Regions from separate parts of the Rhodoferax sp. SPJ21 genome, predicted to be linked through region 2. Evidence: predicted binding sites of a transcription regulator. Region 2 holds the regulator's gene; the other holds the start of a gene.
What was found. Region 2 encodes LexA, which represses DNA repair genes until DNA is damaged. Its sites were predicted from a motif close to ACTGTATNNNNATACAGT; they were not measured.
Positions count from the first base shown of each region.

Region 1 (12,223 bases), on a different contig from region 2:
AAAGCCCTCGACTGAACTTCGAGGGCTTTTTTTATATCTGACTACAGTTCTTTACCTGCTATTAACTAGATAGCACCTAGCGCAGTATTTATCTGCGCTAGCGGTCATTTTTATCTATAAGAATAGCGGGTGCGCAGAAATGGCCGCCGCCTGGGTCGCCGCTTATAGTTCTAGCCTTTCGTTCTACAGGACTTCGCCCATGAAAACCAAAGCCGCAGTCGCCTGGAAAGCAGGCGCCCCCCTGACCATAGAAACCGTGGACCTGCAAGGTCCCAAGTTCGGCGAAGTGCTGGTCGAGATCAAGGCCACCGGCATCTGCCACACCGACTACTACACCCTCAGTGGCGCCGACCCCGAAGGCATCTTCCCCGCCATCCTGGGCCATGAAGGCGCCGGCATCGTGGTCGATGTCGGCCCCGGTGTCACCACGCTGCAAAAGGGCGACCACGTCATCCCCCTCTACACCCCGGAATGCCGCCAGTGCAAGTTCTGCCTGAGCCGCAAGACCAACCTCTGCCAGCTAATCCGTGGCACCCAGGGCAAAGGCCTGATGCCCGACGCCACCAGCCGCTTCAGCCTGGACGGCAAGCCCATCTTCCACTACATGGGCACCAGCACCTTCAGCAACTACACCGTAGCGCCTGAAATCAGTCTGGCCAAGATCCGCAAGGACGCGCCGTTTGACAAGGTCTGCTACATCGGCTGTGGCGTCACCACCGGCATCGGAGCCGTGCTGTTCACCGCCAAGGTGGAAGCTGGTGCCAACGTGGTCGTCTTCGGCCTGGGCGGGATCGGCCTGAACGTGATCCAGGGCGCCAAGATGGTCGGTGCCGACAAGATCATCGGCGTGGACATCAACCCCGAACGTGAAGCCATGGCCCGCAGCTTCGGCATGACCCACTTCCTGAACCCCAAGGACATTGAAGCCGCAGGCGGCAACATCGTGGACGCCATCGTCCAGCTGACCGACGGCGGTGCCGACTACAGCTTTGAGTGCATAGGCAACACCCAGGTCATGCGCCAGGCGCTGGAGTGCACCCACAAGGGCTGGGGCCGCAGCATCATCATCGGCGTGGCCGAGGCCGGTGCCGAAATCAGCACCCGCCCGTTCCAGCTGGTCACTGGCCGCAAATGGGAGGGCTCGGCCTTCGGCGGTGCCCGCGGCCGCACCGATGTGCCCAAGATCGTGGACTGGTACATGGAAGGCAAGATCAGCATCGACCCGCTGATCACCCACACCATGCCGCTGGAGGACATCAACAAGGGCTTTGACTTGATGAAGCGCGGGGAGTCCATAAGAGGTGTTGTTCTTTTCTAACACCCCCAGGCTACGTGCTTCGCGCTCCGCCAACCCCCTTGCAGGGGGCGATACCAGCGGACTGGCAGAGCCAGATCCGCGGTATCTCTGGGGAAGGCAGGCTTGTCTCTTAGCGTGTTCTCATTTGTTGTAACTTCTTCTAAGGCTGTATGACTGATTCCCTGAAAACCCTTTCCGAGCACGGCTGCTTTGGCGGTGTGCAAACCTTCTACCAGCACGACTCGGTGGAAATCGGTTTGCCTATGAAGTTCTCGGTGTTTCTGCCACCGCAGGCCACGCTGGGCCGGGTGCCGGCACTGGTGTATCTGGCGGGCCTGACCTGCACAGACGAAACCTTCATGACCAAGGCGGGAGCGCAGCAGTACGCGGCCCAGCACGGCATGGCGCTCATTGCGCCCGACACCAGCCCGCGCGGTGCGAACGTGCCGGGCGAAACCGACAGCTGGGACTTCGGCCTGGCGGCCAGCTTCTACATCGACGCAACCGAAGAACCCTGGTCCAAGCACTACCGAATGGAAAGCTATATCGTCGATGAGTTGCTGCACATCGCGGTGCGCAACCTGCCGATAGACCCAGAGCGCCTCGGCATCTTCGGCCACTCCATGGGTGGGCACGGCGCGCTGACATTGGCGCTGAAGCACCCGGGACTGTTCCGCTCGGTATCGGCCTTCGCGCCGATCTGCGCGCCCACGCAATGCGCCTGGGGGCAAAAAGCCTTCAGTGGCTACCTGGGTGCAGACAACAGCAGCTGGCCCGCGCACGATGCCGTGTTCCTGATGGCTGAACAGGCCACGCCGCCCTACCCGGACGGGATCTTGATCGACCAGGGCATGGCCGATAAATTCCTGGCCGAGCAGCTGAATCCGCATATCTTCGAGGCCGCCTGCAAAGCCGTGGGCCAGCCGCTGCTGCTACGCCGCCAGATGGGCTATGACCACGGCTACTACTTCATCTCGACCTTCATGGCCGACCACATGGCCCACCATAGCAAGGCATTGCACGCCCCCCTGACCGCACAGGCCTGACACCACCGCATCCATGCAGCTTTTCAACAACGGGACTTCGCACGCCGGCAAACATCCCGCCTGGCTCATTCTCATCTCCAGCCTGTGGATAGCCACGGTCTGCAATGTGCCACTGTGGCGTGAGCTGCACCGCCTGCCCGAGCTGCACAGCCTGCGTGGTCTGGCCTTTGCCGCAGGCTTTGGCGTCATCATCGCGGCCACCATGGCGCTGCTGCTCAGCCTGCTGGCCTGGCGCTGGGTGCTGATTCCCGCCATCACGTTGAGCCTGTTTGCAGCAGCCTTTGGCGCGCATTTCATGCTGTCCTATGGCGTGGTGATAGACACCACCATGCTGGTGAATGCGCTGCAGACCGATATGCGCGAAACCCGTGACCTGATGAATATACGCATGCTGCTGACGGTGCTGGGCATGGCCGTGCTGCCCTGCCTCTGGCTGTGGCGCCAACGCTTGCGGCGGCGCAGCGTGCTGCGCCAGATCGGCGGCAACCTGCTGGGCGTCATCGTGTCTTGCGCTGTGCTGGTGGCCACGCTGTTCCTGGTGTTCCAGGACTTTTCATCGTTGATGCGCAACCGCACCGACATCCGCTACCTGATCAACCCGCTGAACTCGTTCTACGCACTGGGCGACATAGCCGCCAAACCCTTCCAGCGCGACGAGAGCAAGATTCTGCCGGTAGGCCAGGACGCCCAACTGGCCACCCCGCCCAGCCCCGCCGGCAAGCCACCGCTGTTGATGCTGGTGGTGGGCGAAACCGGGCGCATGGGTAACTTTGGCATCAACGGGTATGCCCGCGCCACCACGCCCGAGCTGGCCAAGGAACACATAGCCACCTACCAGAACGCCTGGTCCTGCGGCACCAACACCGCAGCCTCGGTGCCCTGCATGTTTTCGCACCTGGGCAAGAAGGCCTATGAAAGCCGCGACGCCAACTACGAAGGCCTGCTGGACATACTGCAGCGCAGCGGCCTGGGCGTGGTGTGGATAGACAACCAGTCCGGCTGCAAAGGCGTGTGCGACCGCGTCCCCAACACAGACACCACCCAGCTGACCGACCCGGAGCTGTGCGTGGGCGGCGAATGCTTTGACGAAATCATGTTGCGCAAGGCCCAGGCCCGCATCGACGAACTGCCCGCCGAGCGCCGCGCCAAGGGCGTGGTCATCGTGCTGCACCAGATGGGCAGCCACGGCCCCGCCTACTTCAAGCGTGTGCCTGCGGCCTTTAAAAAATTCCAGCCGGAATGCACCAGCAACAATCTACAAGAATGCAGCCAGGCGCAGCTGGTCAACTCCTACGACAACACCATTCTGTACACCGACCACGTGCTGGCCACCGCCATCCAGTGGCTGAAGACCAAGGAATCCACCAACACCACCGCCATGGTCTACGTCGCTGACCACGGCGAGTCGCTGGGTGAAAACAACATCTACCTGCACGGCCTACCCTACGACATCGCCCCCGACCTGCAAAAGCACGTGCCCTGGGTGACCTGGCTGTCGCCCGCCTACGAGAAGCGCACGCATGTCAGCACCGAGTGCCTGCAAAAACGCAAGGACGAGCGCGTCACCCACGACAACTACTTCCACTCGGTGCTCGGCCTGCTGAACGTGAAAACCAGCCTGTACCAGCACGAGCTGGACATATTCGCGCCTTGTGTCAACCCAGCTGCAAAGCCCTGACGGTCGGGGCTAGACCGCCGCCGGCCACCTTGAATATGGCTACAGCGTGCACCAGTTCCTCAGATTGCGCATTCAAGCTACTGGCTGCTGCTGCAACCTCTTCCACTGCGGCGGCATTCTGCTGCGTGGCTTCGTCCATTTGCGCCACCATCTCACTCACCTGCGCCACGTCAGCGGCCTGTGCCGAACTGGCGCCACTAATTTTGCCTACGATATCGGTCAATGCCTGGATGCTGCGCACAACTTCCGCCATGGTGGCACCAGCCTGGCCCACCAGCGCGCTTCCATGACCTACCCGTTCCACGCTGGCACCAATTAAAAGCTCTATCTCCTTGGCAGCCTGGGCCGAACGCCCTGCCAGAGACCGCACCTCGGAAGCAACCACGGCAAAACCACGGCCCTGGTCACCAGCCCGTGCGGCTTCTACTGCAGCGTTCAGCGCAAGGATATTGGTTTGAAAAGCGATCCCATTGATCACCCCGATGATGTTCGAAATCTTCACAGAGGACTCGTTAATGCCGTCCATGGTGTGCACCACCTGGGCCACCACGTCGCCCCCCTTTGCTGCAACTGCACTAGCGCTCGCTGCCAGCTGATTGGCTTGCCGGGCACTTTCGGCAGATTCACGCAGCGCCTCCGTCAGATGCGCCATGCTGCCGGAGGCGCGCTGCAGATTGCCAGCCGTCTGCTCAGTACGCAGGCTTAAGTCACGGTTGCCGCCGGCGATATCGGCACATGCTTCATCGATGCTGTGCGCTGAGGCGCGTACACGCGCCTCAGCCACGTCCAGACGCGAAAGAGTACTTTTCAACGCGTTGCCACCCGTAGTACGCACCTTCACCGCTTCCACGTTCAGTGCAATGCCGTCGGGCTGGTTGACCACATCCACCACCTGCCCCAGTTCATCACCCTCGCGCGCCGCAGCACTCATTTTCAAAGCCACCACTACTTCCACCGCAGACTGGATCAACACATACAGTGCGTGCAGCAAGATGCGTGAAAAACTCGGCTCGGTAGTGCAATAAAACCCCCAGCTGGCAGCCTGCATGCGATCAAAAACTATGTGGTGCACAGCGAACAGAAGTGCCGCGAAAACAATCACGCGCCAGTCCAAATACACCAACAAAAAGGCCAACACCACGAATACGCCAAAGTGCAATTCCAGCATGCCCCGCGCCAACTGGATATGCAGGGCAACAAAAGACACCAGCACAAACGTCAGCACATAGCGGCTGGCGCGCGTACCGCTTGCGATGTAATACCCGCCACAGCCAATCGCCAACAGCACTGCCGTCGCGACCCATGCCATACCGGAATCCACAAACTGTATGCCCAAAAAAATGCTGGCTGCAGCCGCCAAACACACAGCAGCAAGCAAGGCCTGGTCACCCAATAGTGCGCGCGCGGCGGCACCCGTATTTCTAGATGGAGATGTGACTGTCATGGGTGTCTACCATTCTCGGGAACGGGTATTTAAGATGTAACCGCACATAAAGCTTGTGTAACGTATTACTGCGCAGCGGATATAGACCATGCAACAGGGTTAACACCGCTCTTGCGCCCCAAGCCCACCAATCGTCATCCAAAAACAATACAAGACCTGGCGCAGGTCTCAACCAAAAAAAGCTAGAAACTGCAAGCCCAACACTTCGTACGCCCATTTTCTGTCTGCACGTAGCGCTACACAAAACGTAGCACCCGCTAAAACAAACTCCCCTGCCCCGACAGCAGCCCCGGCCGAAACTGGCCAATATCCAGCTCCACCCGCTCGCGGTTCAGGCCCAGCTTGGCGCAGGTTTTGTGAAAGCGCTGGCGTATCAAGTCGGCCCACAGGCCGCTGCCCTTCATGCGGGTGGCGAAGTCGGCGTCGTAATCCTTGCCGCCGCGCATTTCCTGGATGCGGGCCATCACCCTATCTGCGCGCTGCGGGTAGTGCAGCGCCAGCCATTCACGGAACAAAGGCTGCACCTCCCAGGGCAGGCGCAACACGGTGTAGAAGGCGGTGCGCGCGCCCGCCTCATAGGCGGCAGCCAGCACCTGCTCCATATCGTCGTTGATGAACGGAATCTGCGGCCCCACGCTCACACCCACCGGCACGCCCGCCTCGGCGAGTGCACGGATGGTGCGCAAGCGCCGGTGCGGCGCGGCGGCGCGGGGCTCCAGCGTGCGGGCCAGGGCGCCGTCCAGCGTGGTGAGGGTGATGTAGACGGCGGCCAGCTTGCGCTCGGCCATGGGGGCCAATAGGTCCAGGTCGCGCTCCACACCGCTGCCTTTTGTTACCAAGGCGAAAGGGTGGTGGCAGCTATGGGCTACGGCAATGGCGCTGCGCGTCAGGCGCAGCTCGCGCTCAATCGGCTGGTAGCCGTCGGTCACCGTGCCCAGGGCAATCATGCGCGGCACGTAGCTTTTTGCCGCCAGCTCACGCGCCAGCACTTCGGCCAGGTTGCGCTTGGCGATGATCTTGGTTTCAAAGTCCAGCCCGGGAGACAAATTCAGGTAGCTGTGTGTGGGACGGGCATAACAGTAGATACAACCGTGCTCACAGCCACGGTAGGGGTTGAGCCCGTATTCAAAATAAATATCGGGCGAGTCGTTATGCGTGATGGCACTGCGGGCGTCTTCAAAAATGACCTGGGTGGCCAACGGCGCTGCAGGCTCAGCGCCCTCCAGGGTGCCCCAGCCATCGTCGAACGCGGCCCGGTCTACCGACGCGAAGCGGTGCGCCAGGTGTGTGGCCGTGCCACGGCCTTTGATGGACTGTAGGGGGATATGGACCTCGGCCATGGCTCACCCCGTACGCCTACGGTAGTCCCACGTACACACAGCCCCAAGCGCCCTAACGCACATCAGGCAAGCGCGAGAAGCTATAAAAATAGAAGCACCGGGGCAGCACATAAATAACTGTATTTAAATACAGTATTTTAGTGCTGTTTGGGTATCTATGGGGACTAGGCAAGCGACCTACACGCTTGTGTTGCGCCGACTTGCAAGTTGCGCCCCCCCCCCCCAACCGACGCAATCAATCCACCGCGTGAAGGGCTGCGGCTAATGCTCAGGGCGTCACGGAGCTTGATGTGGTGGTAGTGCCGGTAGATGCCGTGTCATCGGCCCCGCGTTCATGGCGAACATGGCCAGGCGCGTCGTCCGCACCACGCGCTTGACGCACATGTCCTGCCGCATCGTCAGTGCCTCGGCCGGCACGGCTACCACCTGAATCGTCACTGGTAGCCGAGCGCGACGACGAGGAGCCCGTCGAGGAGGTGCCGGAAGAACTACCCGAGGAGGACGACGAAGAGCCGGAAGAGGCCGATCCGGAAGAGGAGGAGCCGGATGAGGACGATCCGGAGGATCCGGAAGAGGACGATCCGGAAGAGGAGGAGCCGCGAGAACCAGAGGAACCAGATGAGCCAGAGGAACCAGAGGAACCTCCCTTGTGGGCAATGGCCGAAGTACTGGCCAGCGCAAGCAACAAGGAGGCCGTCGTAGCCACAAAGGCGGTGCGAAGGGTGTTCATGGTGTGGTTCCTTAGAAGTGGTTTATGGATCAAATGTGTGTGATTTTTTCCCGCACACAATTCGACTATATGCGGGAATTTTTCCCACTGCAAGATTATTGTGTAATTTTTTCCCACAACCGCGATACATTTACGGCATGGATAGCTCTACCACCTCCCCAGCGGGGCCACCACCGTCCCTGGTCCGCGCGCTGCGCAAAGTTCTACGCCCAGTTGTGCGGGTCATGTTGTCGCAAGGCATCACCTTCCCTTACGTCGCCGAGCTGTTGAAGAATTTGTTTGTGGACGTCGCCGCAAGCGAATTCCGCCTTGACAACAAGCCGCCCACAGACAGCCGAATCAGCCTGATGACGGGCGTGCACCGCAAAGACGTCAGCCGCCTGCGGGCCGAATTGCAGCAAACCTCCGATGCGGTGCCCGACGTCGTATCCCTGGGTGCCGAGCTGGTGGCCGTGTGGCTGGGGTCGCCGCGCTACCTGCATGAAGACGGCAGCCCCCTTCCCTTGGCGCGCTTTGCCAGCGAAGGCGGTGAGCAATCATTCGAAAGCCTGGTGGCGGGGGTCAACAGCGACATCCGCTCCCGCGTGGTGCTGGACGAGTGGCTACGCCTGGGCGTGGTGCATATCGACGCCAGCAACCGTGTGTGCCTGAATGCCGAAGCCTTTGTACCCAGTGAAGGCTTTGACGAAAAAGCCTATTACTTTGGCCACAACCTGCACGACCATGCTGCTGCGGCCGCCAGCAACCTGTTGGGTGGCAAACCGCCGTTTCTGGAGCGCAGCGTGCAATACGACGCGCTCAGCGAAGCCTCCATCGCCCTGCTGGCCAAGCAAAGCGGAGACGTCGCCATGAAAGCCCTGCTGGCCGTCAACAAGAATGCGCTAGCCCTGGAGCAGGCAGATGCCCCCGCTGCTACTGCACGGCATCGCATGACCTTTGGCGTGTACTTCTACTCCGAGCCGGTTCCTGCAGATACCGCGCCGCCCCCAATACCGGGGGGAACACCATGAAACCCAAATGGCTCCGCCTTCCTGCCGCGACGCTGCTGGCAGCACTGCTCAGCGCGCCGCATGCCCTTGCCTCCAACGTGTGTGGTAAGAGCGACTCGCCCACCAACCCCGCAGCTGCGGCGCCAGGAATAGGCGGCACCGGCGACACCGCGCTGCGCCCGGGCATAGGCGGCACCGGCAATGTAGCCACCAGACCCGGCATCGGTGGCACGGGTATCGACAGCGCCGAGCTGCATGACAACGGCGGCATTGGCGGCACGGGCATTGTGGGTGTCATCACCGGCTTTGCCAGCATCTGCGTCAACGGCATGGAGGTGCATTACGACGCCACCACCCCCATCAACGACAACGGCCTACCCGCGCCGGCCAGCGCGCTGTCCGTAGGCCAGGTGGTGGTGGTAACCGCAACCGGCCAGGGAGACGAATTGCAAGCCCGGCAGATTGCTCTGCAGCACCTGGTCATCGGCCCGGTAGAGTCCGTCAACCCGGCCCAAGGCGAGCTGACGGTGCTGGGGCAAAGCGTACGTGTCGGCGACGCCACCTCCAGCCTGCTGGGCCTGCAAACGGGGCAATGGGTGCGCGTCAGCGGCTACAGGCTCAGCGACGGCAGCATCGAGATGTCGCACCTGCAGGCCGTGCCTGCGCAAGCGCAAGCCATGCTCACAGGCCTGGCCGTATCTGCCGCCCACGGCAATGTCCGCATCGGTGGCACCACCGTGCACACGGAGAGGCTGGGCTTCCTGGACGGGCTGCGTGCATGGCGTGCCGCAAGCCAAGGCCAGGAAGTCCAGGTCATGGGTACCTGGAACGGGCGCGAGCTGCTTGCCACCGCACTCCAAACGCAGCCTACGCACAACACCCTGGGGCCGGTGGAACGCGTGGTGATGGAAGGCTATGTCAAATCTGCCTCGCGCGACAGCGTGGACATTGGCCAAGGACGCATGGCTCTGGCCCAGGCCTTGCCCGGCGCAGAGCGTGCTGCACTGAGCGGCGATCGGGAACAGCGGGTACGCATTACCGCCCTGCGCGATAGCAATGACCGTGTCACCGTGCAGCACATTGAGGTGCGGCACAGCGAAGCCAAGCGCCGCAACTCTGGGAGCGGCAAGAGTGAAAGTAGCAGCAGCACAAGCAGCACTAGCTCTGACGACTCAAGCGGCAGCTCCAGCTCGCAAAGCTCGGGCAAGTCGGAGTCTGGCGATGACAGCAAAAGCAGCAACAGCGGCAGCTCAGGTAGCTCAGGTAGCTCTGGTAGCTCAGGTAGCTCTGGTAGCTCTGGTAGCTCAGGTAGCTCTGGTAGCTCTGGTAGCTCTGGTAGCTCAGGCAGCTCAGGCAGCTCTGGTAGCTCAGGTAGCTCAGGCAGCTCTGGAAGCTCTGGAAGCTCTGGAAGCTCGGGTAGCTCAGGCGGGTCCGGCAGTTCGGGCGGTTCGGGCGGAAAAGGCAAAGGGAAATAGCGGCGCCCTGGTGGGCCGTTTCACAGCCAAGAAATGCCCCACCAGCCCAGCCAGTGGCCGCAGCTTCACACCAGCCACAGCACCAGCGCATGCAAGACCACGCCGGCCAAGCCGCCCACCAGGGTCCCGCTGATGCGTATGAACTGCAGGTCGCGCCCTACGCTGAGCTCCAGCTCCTGCACCAGTTGCCGGTCGTCCCAGGCCTTGATGGTCTGCGCAATGTGGCTGGTGACCCCGGTGCGCAAGCTGCCCGCCAGCGCGCCCGCAGCAGACATCACATGCTCGTTGATGGCATCGCGCAGGCTGGGGTCACTGGCCAGCCGCTCCCCCACCGTATTGAGCGCGCCCTCTAGATTGCGGCCAATGGCGGACTGCGGGTCGGCCAGATCGTCTTGCAAGCGCCGCTTGATGTCGGTCCACAGCGTAGCCACAAAGCTGCGCAGCACTGGGTCGGTCAGCGCGCGCTCCTTCAGGTCGTCGCAGGCCTGGCGCAGGGCCGGTTCGTCGCGCAAGCGTTGGATGTATTCGGTCAACCAGGCTTCATAGCGCAGGCGCATAGGGTGTTCAGGCTGGGCCAGCACTTCGCGCAACTCTTCCAACGCCGAGGCGCTGAGTTTCTCGGCCATGCTGTCCGCCAGTTTGGACGTAGAAGCCACCGCGTCCACCATGCCCACCACCTTCGGCCACTCTTTGCGCACATGCTTGAGCAGCAGCTGCGCCACCGTGGCCTTGACTTCATCCTGGGCCAGGTATTTACCGACCTTGACCAGCCCCGCATCCAGCAGTGCGTGGTGACGCCCGCCCTGCGTCAACAGGCCCAGCACCTCGCCGGCGGTGGCCGCCGCATCCCAGCGCCGCGCCTGCGCTACCAACAGCTCCAGCGTGGCGCGCTGCATGCGCTCGTCGTCAAACATGTTCAAGGTCGCTAGCGCCCAGCCGCGCGCCTCAGTCACCCAAAAGCCGACCCGCGCCGGGTCGCGCAGCCACTCGCCCAGGCGCTGCGCCGGGTCCAACACCGCCAGCTTGGCCAATAGCGTTTGCGGGTCCAGAAAATGGTCGCGCACAAAGTCGGCCAGGCTGTCGGCAATGCGCTCCTTGCTCTGCGGAATGATGGCCGTGTGCGGCAGCGGAATCCCCAGCGGGTGGCGAAACAGCGCCACCACCGCAAACCAGTCGGCCAGCGCGCCTACGGCCGAGGCCTCGCAGAACGCCCGCAGCCAGCCCCAGCCGCCCTGCCCGCCCATCCAGTGGCTGGCCAGCAAGCCGCACAGCGAGGCCAGCAACAAGGCAATCGCAAACCACTGCATGCGGCGCAGCGACTGGCGGCGGTGGTCAGGGGTGGATGCCATGGCTGCAGCATAGCCGCTCACGCCGATGCACACCTTGATACAAATTTAATAGCAGCTGGCGCAGGTGGAATCTGCGCTAGCGGCCTGTTTGACTTAAATCTTATCCCTGTGCCTTGTAGGCCCGCCAGCCGCCAAAAGCCGTGATGTCCCGTGCACCGACCAAACCGGAAGGCTCGCAGATAAAGCCCGCGACAGACGAGCCATCTGCCAACAACGTACGGCCAATCCCCAGAGGTGCCGGGATGCCATCGACAAAGCTGCCAAACTGCGCGCCAGGCAAGTCCCACACTTCCACCTCGATAGCCGCACCACCCTCTTCACCTTCGGCCACGCGAACCAGGCCGGGGCGTTTGCCATCGGGCAAGGCGTACAGGCGGTACACGGCTGCGGTGGTGGTGCGCTGCACCAGGCGGGCGCCCCGGCTGGTGAGCTGCGGGTTCAATGGCTGGCCCTGCAGGTGGGCGCCGCACACGGCCACACGCACCTGGCCAGAAGGCACTGCATTGGCGGCCTCAAAGGGCACGGCCGCCAGACCGGTGGCGCCCAGCGTTGAAGCCCTGCCCTGCAGCGCCTGTTGCCAGCGCTGGGCCAGGTGCAGCAAGGGCTGGTCCTGGTGCGCCTGCGCCACAAAGGTGACACCGCAGGGCAGACCGTCCGGGCGAAAGCCGATGGGCACCGCGATGGCGGCATAGTCCAGCAGGTTGACGAAGTTGGTGTAGTAGCCAAAGTCGCTATTGCGGGCGATGGGCTCGGCCAGCATGGTGGCGATGCTGTGGATGGTGGGCGAGGTGGGCAACAGCATGCAGTCCATGCTGGACCACACGGCGGCACAGCGCTGCGCCAGGGCTCGCAGGCGGTACTGCGCGGCAAAGGCA
Region 1 covers NZ_JBYZMO010000001.1:226,083-238,305, forward strand. Annotated here, with positions in the region: gene AC4BBN_RS00955 (S-(hydroxymethyl)glutathione dehydrogenase/class III alcohol dehydrogenase) at 200-1,318, shown strand; gene fghA (S-formylglutathione hydrolase) at 1,468-2,343, shown strand; gene AC4BBN_RS00965 (phosphoethanolamine transferase) at 2,357-4,021, shown strand; gene AC4BBN_RS00970 (methyl-accepting chemotaxis protein) at 3,999-5,465, opposite strand; gene AC4BBN_RS00975 (PA0069 family radical SAM protein) at 5,723-6,805, opposite strand; gene AC4BBN_RS00980 (hypothetical protein) at 7,282-7,578, shown strand; gene AC4BBN_RS00985 (DUF6502 family protein) at 7,673-8,545, shown strand; gene AC4BBN_RS00990 (DUF5666 domain-containing protein) at 8,542-9,999, shown strand; gene AC4BBN_RS00995 (DUF445 domain-containing protein) at 10,065-11,348, opposite strand; gene atzF (allophanate hydrolase) at 11,449-12,223, opposite strand, start outside.
Region 1: AC4BBN_RS00975 (PA0069 family radical SAM protein) is a predicted target of LexA. The motif match lies at 6,922-6,939, and genes of this name have one in related genera.

Region 2 (12,223 bases):
TGCGCAAGCTGCTGTACCGCACGGGCTGGCTCAGCACCGGTGGTGTGCCGGTGCCGGTCATCGTGGTCGGCAACGTGGTCGCTGGCGGCTCGGGCAAAACCCCGGTGGTGATGGCCTTGGCCCAGCACTGGAAGTCGCGTGGCATTGCAGTAGGCGTGGTGTCCCGTGGCTACGGCCGCAGCACCGACGATTGCCGAGAGGTACTGCCCGATAGCCCCGCCGCCGAGGTGGGCGACGAGCCCGCCCTGGTGCGCCGCAGCTGCCAGGTGCCGGTGTTCGTAGCGCGCAAACGCCTAGATGCGGCCCAGGCCCTGCTGGCGGCCTACCCCCAGACCCAGCTGATACTTTGCGACGACGGTCTGCAGCATTACGCGCTGCAGCGCGATCTGGAAATCTGCATTTTTGACGACCGTGGCGTGGGCAACGGCTTTCTGCTGCCCGCCGGGCCGCTGCGCGAAGCCTGGCCGCGCCATGTGGATCTCGTGCTGCACACCGGCCAGTACCCGGCCTTTGCCGGCTTTCGGGCGCAGCGCAGGCTCGCCGACTATGCGCTGCAGGCCGACGGCACGCGGCGCCCGCTGTCCAGCCTGCAGGCCACCCCCCTGCATGCCGTGGCCGCCATTGCCCAGCCAGACCATTTTTTCGCCATGCTGCGGGCGGCTGGCCTGCAGCTGTCACAGACCCAGGCTTTGCCAGATCACTACAATTTTGATAGCTGGCAGCGCACGGATCACCTGCGCGAAACCGTTATTTGTACCGAAAAAGATGCAGTCAAACTATGGCGCTACCAGCCGGACGCACTGGCTGTACCCTTGGTGCTGGAGCTGGACGCCGGCTTTCTGGCTGCGCTCGACCAACGGGTCGATCCCTGGCTATCATCGCCCCCTGCACGCACTTCTGCGCTTACCTAATACCGACCGAGATTCCCCATGGATAGCAAACTTCTGGAGCTGCTGGTCTGCCCCGTCACCAAGGGCCCGCTGCAATACGCCCGCGAAAAGCAAGAGCTGGTCTCGCGCAGTGCCCGCCTGGCCTACCCGGTGCGCGACGGCATTCCCATCCTGCTGGAAAACGAAGCCCGCACTTTGAGCGACGAGGAGCTGGGCCTGTGAGCTTCACTGTATTGATCCCGGCCCGCATGGCCTCTACCCGCCTGCCGAACAAGCCCTTGGCGGCTCTGGGCGATGCGCCCATGGTGGTGCGGGTAGCACAGCGCGCCATGCAGTCCCAGGCCCAACGCACCGTGGTGGCCTGCGACAGCCCAGCCATCTTAGCCGCCTGCCAGGCCCATGGCGTGGAAGCCATCCTGACCCGCGACGACCACCCTTCCGGCAGCGACCGCCTGGCCGAAGCTTGCGAACTGCTCGGCCTGACCGACGACGCCATCGTGGTCAACGTACAGGGCGATGAGCCGCTGATCGACCCGGCGCTGATCAACGAAGTCGGCGCCTTGCTGCAGCAGCGCCCCCAGGCCAGCATGGGCACTGCCGCCCATGCCATCACCAGCCTGGCAGACTTCTGCAACCCGAATGTGGTCAAGGTGGTGCTGGACGCCCAGCAGCACGCGCTGTATTTCAGCCGCGCACCCATCGCCTGGTGGCGTGACGGTGCCACGGCAGAGCGCAGCTTCACCGCCCTGCCCGACCCGGCACCGCTGCGCCACATCGGCATCTACGCCTACCGGGTAGGATTTTTGAGGCTGTTTCCAACCCTGCCGCAGGCCCCGATCGAGGTCACCGAAGCCCTTGAACAGCTGCGCGCCATGTGGCACGGCCACCGTATTGCGGTCCATGTGACAGCCCATGCGCCCGGCGCAGGCGTGGACACGCCAGACGACCTGGAACGCGTAAGCAAACTGTACTGAAGCCTCTGGTATCCTCCAGCGCAATGAAGCGTTGCGGCCACCCCGTGTGGCCAGCAGCGCCACGTGGTTTTAAATACTCCGAGGAACTTCCATGAGACTAATTTTGTTGGGTGCACCCGGTGCCGGCAAAGGCACGCAAGCAACTTTTATCTGCCAAAAATACGGCATCCCACAAATCTCTACCGGCGACATGCTGCGCGCAGCCGTCAAGGCAGGCACCCCCCTGGGCCAGCAAGCCGATGCGGTCATGAAGTCCGGCGGCCTGGTCAGCGACGACCTGATCATCAATTTGGTGAAAGAACGCCTGGCCCAGCCCGATTGCGCCAACGGCTGCCTGTTCGACGGCTTCCCCCGCACCCTGCCCCAGGCGGACGCCATGAAGGCCGCCGGCGTGAAGCTGGACTACGTGCTGGAAATCGATGTGCCGTTTGACGCCATCATCGAACGCATGAGTGGCCGCCGCTCGCACCCTGCATCGGGCCGCACCTACCACGTCAAGTTCAACCCGCCCAAGGTCGAAGGCCAGGACGACGTGACCGGCGAACCGCTGATCCAGCGCGACGACGACAAGGAAGAAACCGTGCGCAAGCGCCTGGAGGTGTACAGCGCCCAAACGCGTCCGCTGGTGGATTACTACTCCAGCTGGGCCCGCAACGAACCCAGCCTGGCGCCTAAATACCGCGCCATCAGCGGCACCGGCAGCGTGGACGAAATCACCGCACGGGCTTTTGCCGCACTGGCCAACTGAGCCCCCACGCAGTTTTGCGAAAGGCCGCCAGGCATGCCTGGCGGCCTTTTTTCATACGATGGCCAGCAACGCCAACATCAGCGCAATGCGCGCCTTCGCGGGAGACAGGCCTTGCGCATCGGCAATAGCATCGGCGGGCGTCGCCAGTACCCTGCCAAACACGCAGCGCGTCGCCCGAACCACCGCTACACCTGCCTCCATGGCCCGCAGCAGGGCGGCCTGCAAGTCCACATGCAAAGTGCCATTGCCGGTACCCGCAACCACGATGCCGCGCACCCCCTGGGCCACGAGGGCATCTACCACCAAGCCGCCGGCACCTGCATAGTTCAGGACGATTTCGACACGTGGCCAATCTTCAGAAGCCGATTCCGACATCACTCTATTTTTGATAGCTACTTGTGCAGATACTGCCTGCGCTACAGGCCTATTTTTTACATGGAATTCAGGTACGGTCGGCCAAGGCCGCAGCTGGCGCACCTGCCCCTCTTCCACCAAGCCAACCAGGCCCGCATCGCCAGAAGAAAACGCATCCACCTTGTAGCTATGTACCTTTTGCACATCCAGCGCGCTGTGGATGTTGCCGGCGCACACGGCCACCACCCCATGGGCTCCTGGCGTTGACGCCACCACGACGGCATCCAGCAGGTTCTGCGGCCCATCCGGCACCAAGGCGGTGGCCGGGCGCATGGCGCAGGTCAGCACCACCGGCTTGGCTGGCAGCAGCACCGCCTGCAGAAAATACGCCGTCTCTTCCAGCGTATCAGTGCCGTGGGTGATGACGATGCCTGCCACGTCAGCCTGCTCCAGCCAGTAGGCGCAGCGCCGTGCCAGTTGCTGCCACAGGGCAAAGCCCATGTCCTTGCTGTCCACCTGTGCCACCTGCTCGGCCACGAACTCCACACCGGCGCCCTGGAAGGCCGCCACCGGCCCCAGCAGCTGCTCCACGCCCACCTCGCCAGCGGTGTAACCAATGTTGTCACCGGCACTGGTGGCGCGGCCGGCAATCGTGCCGCCAGTGCCCAGCACCACGATCTTGGCCGGGCTGGAACCCGCCGCGTTTGTATTTACCGCCATGGCTTGCAAACTTTCAAAAACTGGTTAAAAATACAGGTACTGGATATTAAAACAGCCATCTAAACCGCTATCCACACCGCCACGTACCGGAGTCACCCATGGATCTGCCCACGTTCACCTCGAACTTGTCCGCCAAACTCACCGCCCGCCAGCAGCAGATTCTGGACCTGATCCAGTCCGCCATCGCCCGCACCGGCGCCCCCCCCACCCGGGCCGAAATCGCCAGCACCCTTGGCTTCAAGTCGGCCAATGCCGCCGAAGAACATTTGCAGGCCCTGGCCCGCAAAGGCGCCATCGAACTGGTCAGTGGCACCTCCCGCGGCATCCGGCTCAAGACCGACACTCTGCGCTCCATCAATGAATCACGCTTCCAGCACACACTCAGCCAATTAGCCCTGCCACTGATTGGCCGTGTCGCTGCCGGCTCCCCGATTTTGGCGCAGGAACACATCGACCAAACCTACCATGTGGAAAGCAGCATGTTCCGCTACAAGCCCGACTACCTTCTCAAGGTGCGCGGCATGTCCATGCGCGACATCGGCATCCTGGACGGCGACCTGCTCGCCGTGCAGTCTGCCAACGACGCCAAAAACGGCCAGATCATCGTTGCCCGCCTTGGCGATGAAGTCACCGTCAAGCGCTTCCGCCGCACCCAGGAACTGATCGAGCTGCTACCCGAAAACCCCGACTACTCCACCATCGTGGTCGCACCAGGTGAAAACTTCGCTATCGAAGGCCTGGCCGTGGGGCTGATACGTAATACCTTGCTGAACTGATTCAGCCGCATCGTCTGCCAGGTTAGCCCTGCTCCGCACGCCAACCTGTTCCGTGTCCATCGCCAAACAAGCTGAGGGAGTTTCATATGGGAATCGCATCGTTTTCGTCTATTGACCTGCTGGGTTCGTTCCAGGGCCTGGTCGGCTGGTTCACTGCAAGCAGCAGCTCCCGGCGCATGCCATATACCGGGGCGGCATCACGTACCAATGCCTGCGCGCCCTACACCGCCACAGGTGCCCTGCGCCCTGCCGCCTATCCACAAACCGCACCACAGCGGCCACTGCGCGTACTCCGTGTCATGGACGCACAGCAGTCTGGCATAGGCCGCATGCGCATTTCTGGTCGCATGGCCGATGTCTGCGCCGAGCTGGACCGCCTGGCCGCCCTGGAAGCCGCGCCTCGGGCGGGTGCCCTGCTGCAGTAAAAGCGCCGCTTTTAGGGCCTCACCAGCCCGGCTTTGACAGGCCGCCAATGCTGGATGGTCTTTGCGCCAAGGCACAATGCGGGGATGAACATCGTGATCCTCGACGACTACCAAGACGCGGTGCGCAAACTAGATTGCGCCACCAAGCTGGAACCCTATGCAGCCAAGGTCTACACCAACACCGTCAAAGGCCTGGGCCAGCTCTCCGTCCGACTCAAAGATGCCGACATCATTGTGCTGATCCGCGAGCGCACGCAACTCAACCGCCAACTGATCGAGAAGCTGCCACGCCTGAAGCTGATTGCCCAAACCGGCCGCATCGGCGCCCATGTGGATGTAGCCGCCTGTACCGAACGCGGCATTGCTGTGGCCGAAGGTGTGGGCTCACCCACAGCGCCAGCCGAGCTGACCTGGGCACTGATCATGGCCTCCACCCGCCGTCTACCAAACTACATCAGCAACCTGAAGCACGGCGTCTGGCAGCAGTCAGGGCTGAAAACCGCTTCCATGCCACCCAATTTCGGCATGGGCACCCTGCTCAAGGGCAAGACCATGGGTATTTGGGGCTATGGCCGCATTGGCCAGATCGTCACTGGCTACGCACGCGCATTTGGCATGCGGGTGCTGGTCTGGGGCCGCGACACTTCACGCGCACGCGCGCTGACCGATGGCGTGGAAGTAACGTCGAGTAAAGAAGACCTGTTCATGCAGTCGGACGTGCTGTCCCTGCACCTGCGTTTGAACGACGAAACCCGGGGCATCGTCACGCTAGAAGACCTTTCGCGCATGAAACCTACATCCCTGCTGGTGAACACCTCGCGCGCCGAACTGATCGAGCCCGATGCCCTGCTGGCCGGCCTGAACCGGGGCCACCCCGGTATGGCCGCCGTGGACGTATTTGAGAGCGAGCCAATTCTGCAGGGCCACGCGCTGCTGCGGCTGGAGAACTGCATCTGCACGCCACATATCGGCTATGTGGAGCAAAACAGCTATGAGATGTACTTCAACGCCGCGTTTGACAACGTGCTGAACTTCATCAAGGGTACGCCGACCAATATCGTCAACCCCGGTGCTTTGCAGGTGCGCCGCTAAGCCGCAGCTCACCCATCCATCAAAAAAGGCCTGACGCTATTTGATTTATAGCGTCAGGCCCTTTTTTCTGGGCAAGAGCACTGAAGCTCTTGTCCGCCATCCGATAGGCTTATTTGTTCTTCGGCGCGATCTTGGCTTCGACCTGTGGATCAAAGAGATCGAACTCCAGCAAATGGCTGTTCGGTGCAGCAGGAGTCGGTGCCACCGAAGGCGGTGGCAGCGTAGGCGCGGGCTCATCGTCGATCACAAAATCCAGGCTGGGCAAAGCCGAATCTTGAGGCTCCTGAGGCTCCTGGGTATCTGGAGCCACGGGCCGCTGCTCCATGGCCGCCAGTTCGGAGTTGGAGAAGTCCAGATCCAAGTCCAAGTCAAGATCCAGGTCCACCGGCGCTTTCTCGACCGCAGCCTCTTCCGTGTCATCCGGCACATCGTCCAAGGTCGCCACAGCCGACTCCTGCATCAACAGCATGGGCTGGGTGAAAGTGGTTTCGCGCAGCCCAGCCTCGCCATCAACCATCGAAGATTTCAGGCCTGGCTCCAGCTGTTGGCGCCCGCTGATACGGCCGCCACGCTCCGAAGAAACACCATCCACAGCCAGCGGTGCAACACCCTTGCGAACCACACTCTTGGCCATGGCGTACAACAATAGCAACTCGCGGTAGGCCGCGAGGTCGAAGGGCTTGATCGGAGCTGCGGCCGGGTCGCGGAAGAGGCAGGACTCAATAAAGTCCAAAACCTTGGGGCTTTCCCACAGGGTTTCGATGCTGCGCAGGACGGCGGGATAAGCTTCCAGCGCACGCCCCTCATCCGCATACGACTCGAACGCAGGTACATGGCCGTTGAAGATGCGGTTGAACGCATCGCGCTGGTGGTTGAACTCGCTCTTGCGGCCCAGCGAGTGGAATATCTTCAGCAGCTCCAGGTAGGCAAGTGGGTTGACTTCGATGTTTTCATCGACGTTCTTGCGCAGCACCTCAATCGCCTGGTCATATTGGCCCAGGGACACAAAGAACTCGGCATGCTGTTGCACATCCAGAAAATCTTCGGGGTACTGGCCACGCACAGGCTCAGACGTCACACGCTGACGTAGCGTGGGCGCTTGCACCGGCGGCACGGGCGGCGCCGTCATGGCATTCAGCCGCTGCAGATCGGCTACCAAGGACTCATCTACCTCGGTGTCCTGGTTTGCGCCGGGCAAAGTGTTGGGCGGTGGTTGTACCGTCAGCGGGGCGGCACGGCTAGGAGTTGCCAGGTGTTCAACCTCTTCGGCGCTGAGCTCGCCATGGTGGGCCCAATCGGTTCCGCCGCCTGAGCGTGGCGACTTGCGCGCGCGGTTCCAGAAAAAGCCCGCAGCAGCCACAGCGGCTGCCAGCAGACCAGCCAGGGTATAGACCAGGCCGTCGTCGGAGCGGCTGTTTTCCAGCCGCTCCAAGCGCAGCTTGAAGTCCGCTTCATTCTTGGCCAGCAGGGCTTTGAGCGCCTTGGATTCAGCCTCCAGACTGAGCAGCCTTTGCTTCTCTTCCGGTTTATCCGCAGGCAAATGGTTCAGCTCGCGCCATGCTGCGGCGGCCTCAGCCCGTTTTTGTGCATTTTCCTCAGGAGCCACCACCATATCCGTTGCAGGCTTCAGCTGGACCACGCGTTCGTCGGGGGTCTCGGTGGCCTCTAGCTTCAAATGCGGCTTGTTGTCTGGTGTTTCGGCCTTGACGACCGGCTTGGGTGCGGGCGGCGCTTCTTTGGCAACGACGGGCTTCGGCGCCGCCTCCACTTTCGGGGCCGCCACGGCCTGGGGCACATTGGCCGGGTTTGGCGTAGCACGCACACGCGCCGGACGGGGCGCAGGAGCCGGAGTGCGGGCCTGCACAGGTGCAGGCGCATCGGGGGCCGGTGATGGAGCGGCCGCCGGAGGACTGGTAACCGCTGCCGCGATGATGGTGGGCACGGCCGCAGAACGCGTCTCTACTGGGAAATCTGTCAAAAAATCGTAGCGGCGGGAAGTTTTTTGGCTGCACAGCGATCGCAGCACCACGCCAACCACGGGTTCGTCTACCGCCGCAGATGAACGCACGCGCACCACGGCGTCCTGCGTTTGCGAGCCAGCAACCAGAATCACGCGTACCCGGTTGGGGTCCACCCGGGTCTCCGCGTGGAACACCTCGGCCTCGAAGCAATTGCTCGCGCTGTCATCCGCAGAGTCCAAACGCACGTCTATCGCCAAGTCCAGTGGCTGACCCAATACGACGGCGCCTCTTGCACGTCCCAGCGACAAGGCGGAACTACCAAAAGCGGCGACGAGAAGGGTCGAACCTAGGAGGGTGTTACGTAATTTCACTGCGATTTGATGACGTTTTTTTAATACAGATAGACCATACCATTAGAGGGCGCGACTGGTAACAATTTTAAGCATCGAAATTATGGCCTTAACAACCCCCATTTAAGGCATATCCGGCGCCCTGCGAGACCGCAGAACCATATTAGCCAGCTTTTTTAAACCCCGGGTAACAACCCGCAAACGCGGCAGATAAGCGCGGCGCGACAATCCAGGATTCAGCCGCCAGGAAAATAAGAGACCATGGACGAACCCATACTGACCATTGAAGAACGTGCAGCAATCAACACCGGCCGCTGGTTTTCCACGCTCTCACCCTCGCTACGGCACGATATTCTTCGCTGCGCCTACGTCAAACGCTACCAGGACAACGGGCTGATCGCAGCCCGCGGCGACCCGCCAGAGGAGTGGATTGCCTGCGCCAAGGGCGCAGTGCGGGTCAGCTCCACCTCGATCTCGGGCAAGCAGATCACCCTGACCTATATGGAGCCTGGCACCTGGTTTGGCGACGTGGCCATCTTCGACGGCGACCGCCGCACCCATGACGCCTATGCGCACGGCGACACCACGCTACTGTGCGTGGCCAAGGCCGACTTCCAAAAAATACTGGGCCAGCACACCGAGCTGTATGAAGCGCTGCTGCGACTGCACTCGCGGCGCATCCGCCAGCTATTTGGCCTGGTGGAAGACCTGAACACCCTGCCCTTGCGCGCCCGGCTGGCCAAACAGTTGCTGCACCTGGTGCGCAGCTACGGCATTCCCAACCTGGCCAATGCCAACGAGGTGCGCATCAGCCTGCAGCTGGCTCAGGAAGAGCTGGCGCAGTTGCTAGGTGCGTCACGCCAGCGCGTAAACCAGGAGCTCAAGTCCATGGAGCGCGACGAGGTGATACGCATCGAGCCCTCGGGCCTGATGGTGCGGGACCGTGCAGCGCTGCTGCGCATCATTGAGTCCGACGGCTGAGCTAGCCGCAGAGCCGATTCAGCGGTACTGCGCTCCATCCGCCACCAAGGTCTGCGCCGATATGCAGGCTTGCTGGAACAGCTTGCAGACATGCTCCAGCACAGCCAGGTCAGCGTTGCCGTACTCCATGCGCAGTTCCAGCCGCCCGTGATGCAGGCGCAGGATGAACGGCGTCATCTGCTGCACGGCCGGCGTAGGCCAGTCCATCAACAGGGGGAGCAAGGGGCCCTCCAGCCACTGCTGGGCCTGGGCCCGGGTTTCCGCCACGATGGCGTAGCGGTCCCAGAATTCCAGGGGGGCGCTGCTCCAGCCGACCTGGTCGTAGAGCGCCAGCCAGCGCGCCTCCTCGGGGAGATCGGTGTCCACCATGGTCTGCACGCCGTGCGTTACCTGCTCAAAGGCGCGCTGCTCCAACGCTTCTTTCAGGGGCCGATTGATCAGCATGATGGCGATTCCGGGGTCCAGAGAAACGTCCGCGCGTACGCGCAACTCGGTGCCGACGATAAAGTCTCTGTCAGTCTGCAAGCGCTGCAAGCGCCACTCGTAGCCACCGACTTTGCCAGCCAAGGCAAAATTTCCAGCAATCTCCGAGGGCTCAAAAACAAAGCCCCGCGCAGCAGCCCAGGCCTCGATCTGGTCCAACTCGCCGCCGCCCTGTACGGCCTCAGACGCGAGGGCGATCCATTTTTTTATGCGGCCAAACATGCCATTGCGCTTTCGCCTAAAGTTGATCGCCCCAGCGCTTCGCGCAGCGAAACGATATACGGTTGCGGGCCAGTGGGTGCACAGCGCCAAGAGACGAAGAAAAGCGCGGCATCTTGTTCAACAAGATCCAATATCCCCGTCCAGGCAGCGAGAAAGCTATAATTTATATAGCTACCAACGCAGATAATACCTGCGCCGCAGGCAGTTTTGATAAGAATCTGGAAGATATTGGGAAGCGGTGTGTGATGGTCTACCCGACAGGGATCGAACCTGTGACCCTCAGCTTAGAAGGCTGATGCTCTATCCAACTGAGCTACGGGTAGAAGCTTAAGATTCTAACCTTACGCCTTTGCGGCACTTTACCGGCCAGCTCCGCTTGAAAAGACTTCTATGCCATCCATCCACGGACATATCCTGACCCCTGAAGGTTTCGTCAGCGGCCACATCCACTTCGGCGCAGACGGCCGCATTGCCCAGCTGACCGGTACGGCGGTAGACGCGGCACAAGTACGCAATGGCAGCCTGCCGCTGGTGCTACCCGGCTTCATCGACCTGCATGTGCACGGTGGCGCGGGCCACGACATCATGGAAGGCGGCGACGCGGCTCTGCACGTAGCCACGCTGCACGCACGCCACGGCACGACCAGCCTGCTGGCCACCACGATGACCGCACCGCAGAGCGATCTGGACATGGCCTTTGCCGCCATGGGCCGGCTGTGTGCGCAGCGCGCACCCAACGCCGCGCGCGTGCTGGGCGTGCATCTGGAGGGCCCGTACATCAGCGAGGCGCGCCTGGGCGCGCAGCCACCGTTCGCCCGCCCCGCGAGCTTTGAAGAAATACACCGCCTGCACGCCATCGCGCCCATCCGCCTCATCACGCTGGCGCCCGAGGTGGGCGGCAACGACGCCCTCATCGCGCAGTTGGTGGCCGAAGGCTTCAAAGTGCAACTGGGCCACACCACGGGCAGCTACGAGCAAGGTGTGGCCGCGCTGCGCTGCGGCGCCACGGGCTTCACGCACTTGTTCAACGCCATGTCGGCCCTGCACCACCGCGAGCCCGGCATGGTGGGCGCGGCGCTGGCCCATGCCGAGTTTGCCGAGGTGATCCCGGACCTGCTGCACGTGCACCCCGGCGCCATCCACACCGCGCTGCGCGCCATTCCCAAGCTCTACTGCGTGACCGACTCCACGTCGGCCGCCGGCATGCCCGACGGCGATTACAAGCTGGGCCGCCACACGGTCACCAAATGCATGGGCGGTGTACGCCTGCCTGACGGCACGCTGGCAGGCTCGGTACTCAGCATGGACCAGGCCCTGCGCAACCTGGTGGACAAGCTGGGGCTGGACCTGGCGGATGCGTCGCACCGCGTGTCCACCTATGCAGCCGACCACATGGGCTGGACTGACCGGGGCCGCTTGCAGCCTGGCGCCTGGGCCGATGTGGTGGTGCTGGACCGCGACCTGGCCTTGCAGGCGGTCTACGTCGAAGGTGGGTCGATCAGCCTGTGCTGAAACTGCTACGTCTTTTATAGCTACTCGCGCAGGTAACATCTGCACCAGAGGCTTATTTCTTATAAATTTTCGCTGCAGGCTTGCCGCTACTCCGTCTGCACAGCGGGCAGCAGCACGGTCACCACCAGGCCGCACTCCGCGTGGTTGTGCAGGCGGATTTCGCCGCCGTGCGCCAGGATGATGTTGCGCGCAATGCCCAGGCCCAGGCCGGTGCCGGTGCGGTTGTTCTGCTGGCCGTGGCCCAGGCGCACATGCGGCTCAAACGCGGCAGACATAGAGGCCTGCGCGATGCCCGGGCCAAAGTCACGCACCTCCACCACCGCCAAGGCGCCCCGGTCGCTCAGGCGCATTTGCACCCGTTCACCGTAGAGCACAGCGTTGTCCAGCAGGTTGCTGAAAGCCCGCTCCAGCGCCAGCGGCTTGCCCTGCACACTCACAGCATCGGCCACGAACTCGATACTGGCATTCGGGTGGATGGGCCGCTTGGCCAGGCGCGCCAGCAAGGTGTCCAGCCGCACGGGCGTCAGGTTTTCGTGGATGTCGGTGTCTTTCACGCTTTGCAGCGCAGCCTTGACCATCACGTCCAGGTCGTCCAGGTCTTCGTGGAAATCGGCTTGCAGGGCCTCGTCGTCCAGCAACTCGGTGCGCAGCTTGAGCCGCATGATGGGCGTCTTCAAGCCGTGCGAGATGCCCAGAAACAGGCGCTCGCGGTCCACCAGGTAGCGCTGGATACGG
Region 2 covers NZ_JBYZMO010000003.1:399,131-411,353, forward strand. Annotated here, with positions in the region: gene lpxK (tetraacyldisaccharide 4'-kinase) at 1-911, shown strand, start outside; gene AC4BBN_RS17155 (Trm112 family protein) at 930-1,112, shown strand; gene kdsB (3-deoxy-manno-octulosonate cytidylyltransferase) at 1,109-1,864, shown strand; gene adk (adenylate kinase) at 1,956-2,612, shown strand; gene AC4BBN_RS17170 (asparaginase) at 2,664-3,686, opposite strand; gene lexA (transcriptional repressor LexA) at 3,785-4,462, shown strand; gene AC4BBN_RS17180 (hypothetical protein) at 4,549-4,887, shown strand; gene AC4BBN_RS17185 (D-2-hydroxyacid dehydrogenase family protein) at 4,972-5,979, shown strand; gene AC4BBN_RS17190 (hypothetical protein) at 6,089-8,248, opposite strand; gene AC4BBN_RS17195 (Crp/Fnr family transcriptional regulator) at 8,552-9,271, shown strand; gene AC4BBN_RS17200 (hypothetical protein) at 9,290-9,976, opposite strand; tRNA gene AC4BBN_RS17205 (tRNA-Arg) at 10,223-10,299, opposite strand; gene nagA (N-acetylglucosamine-6-phosphate deacetylase) at 10,367-11,488, shown strand; gene AC4BBN_RS17215 (ATP-binding protein) at 11,575-12,223, opposite strand, start outside.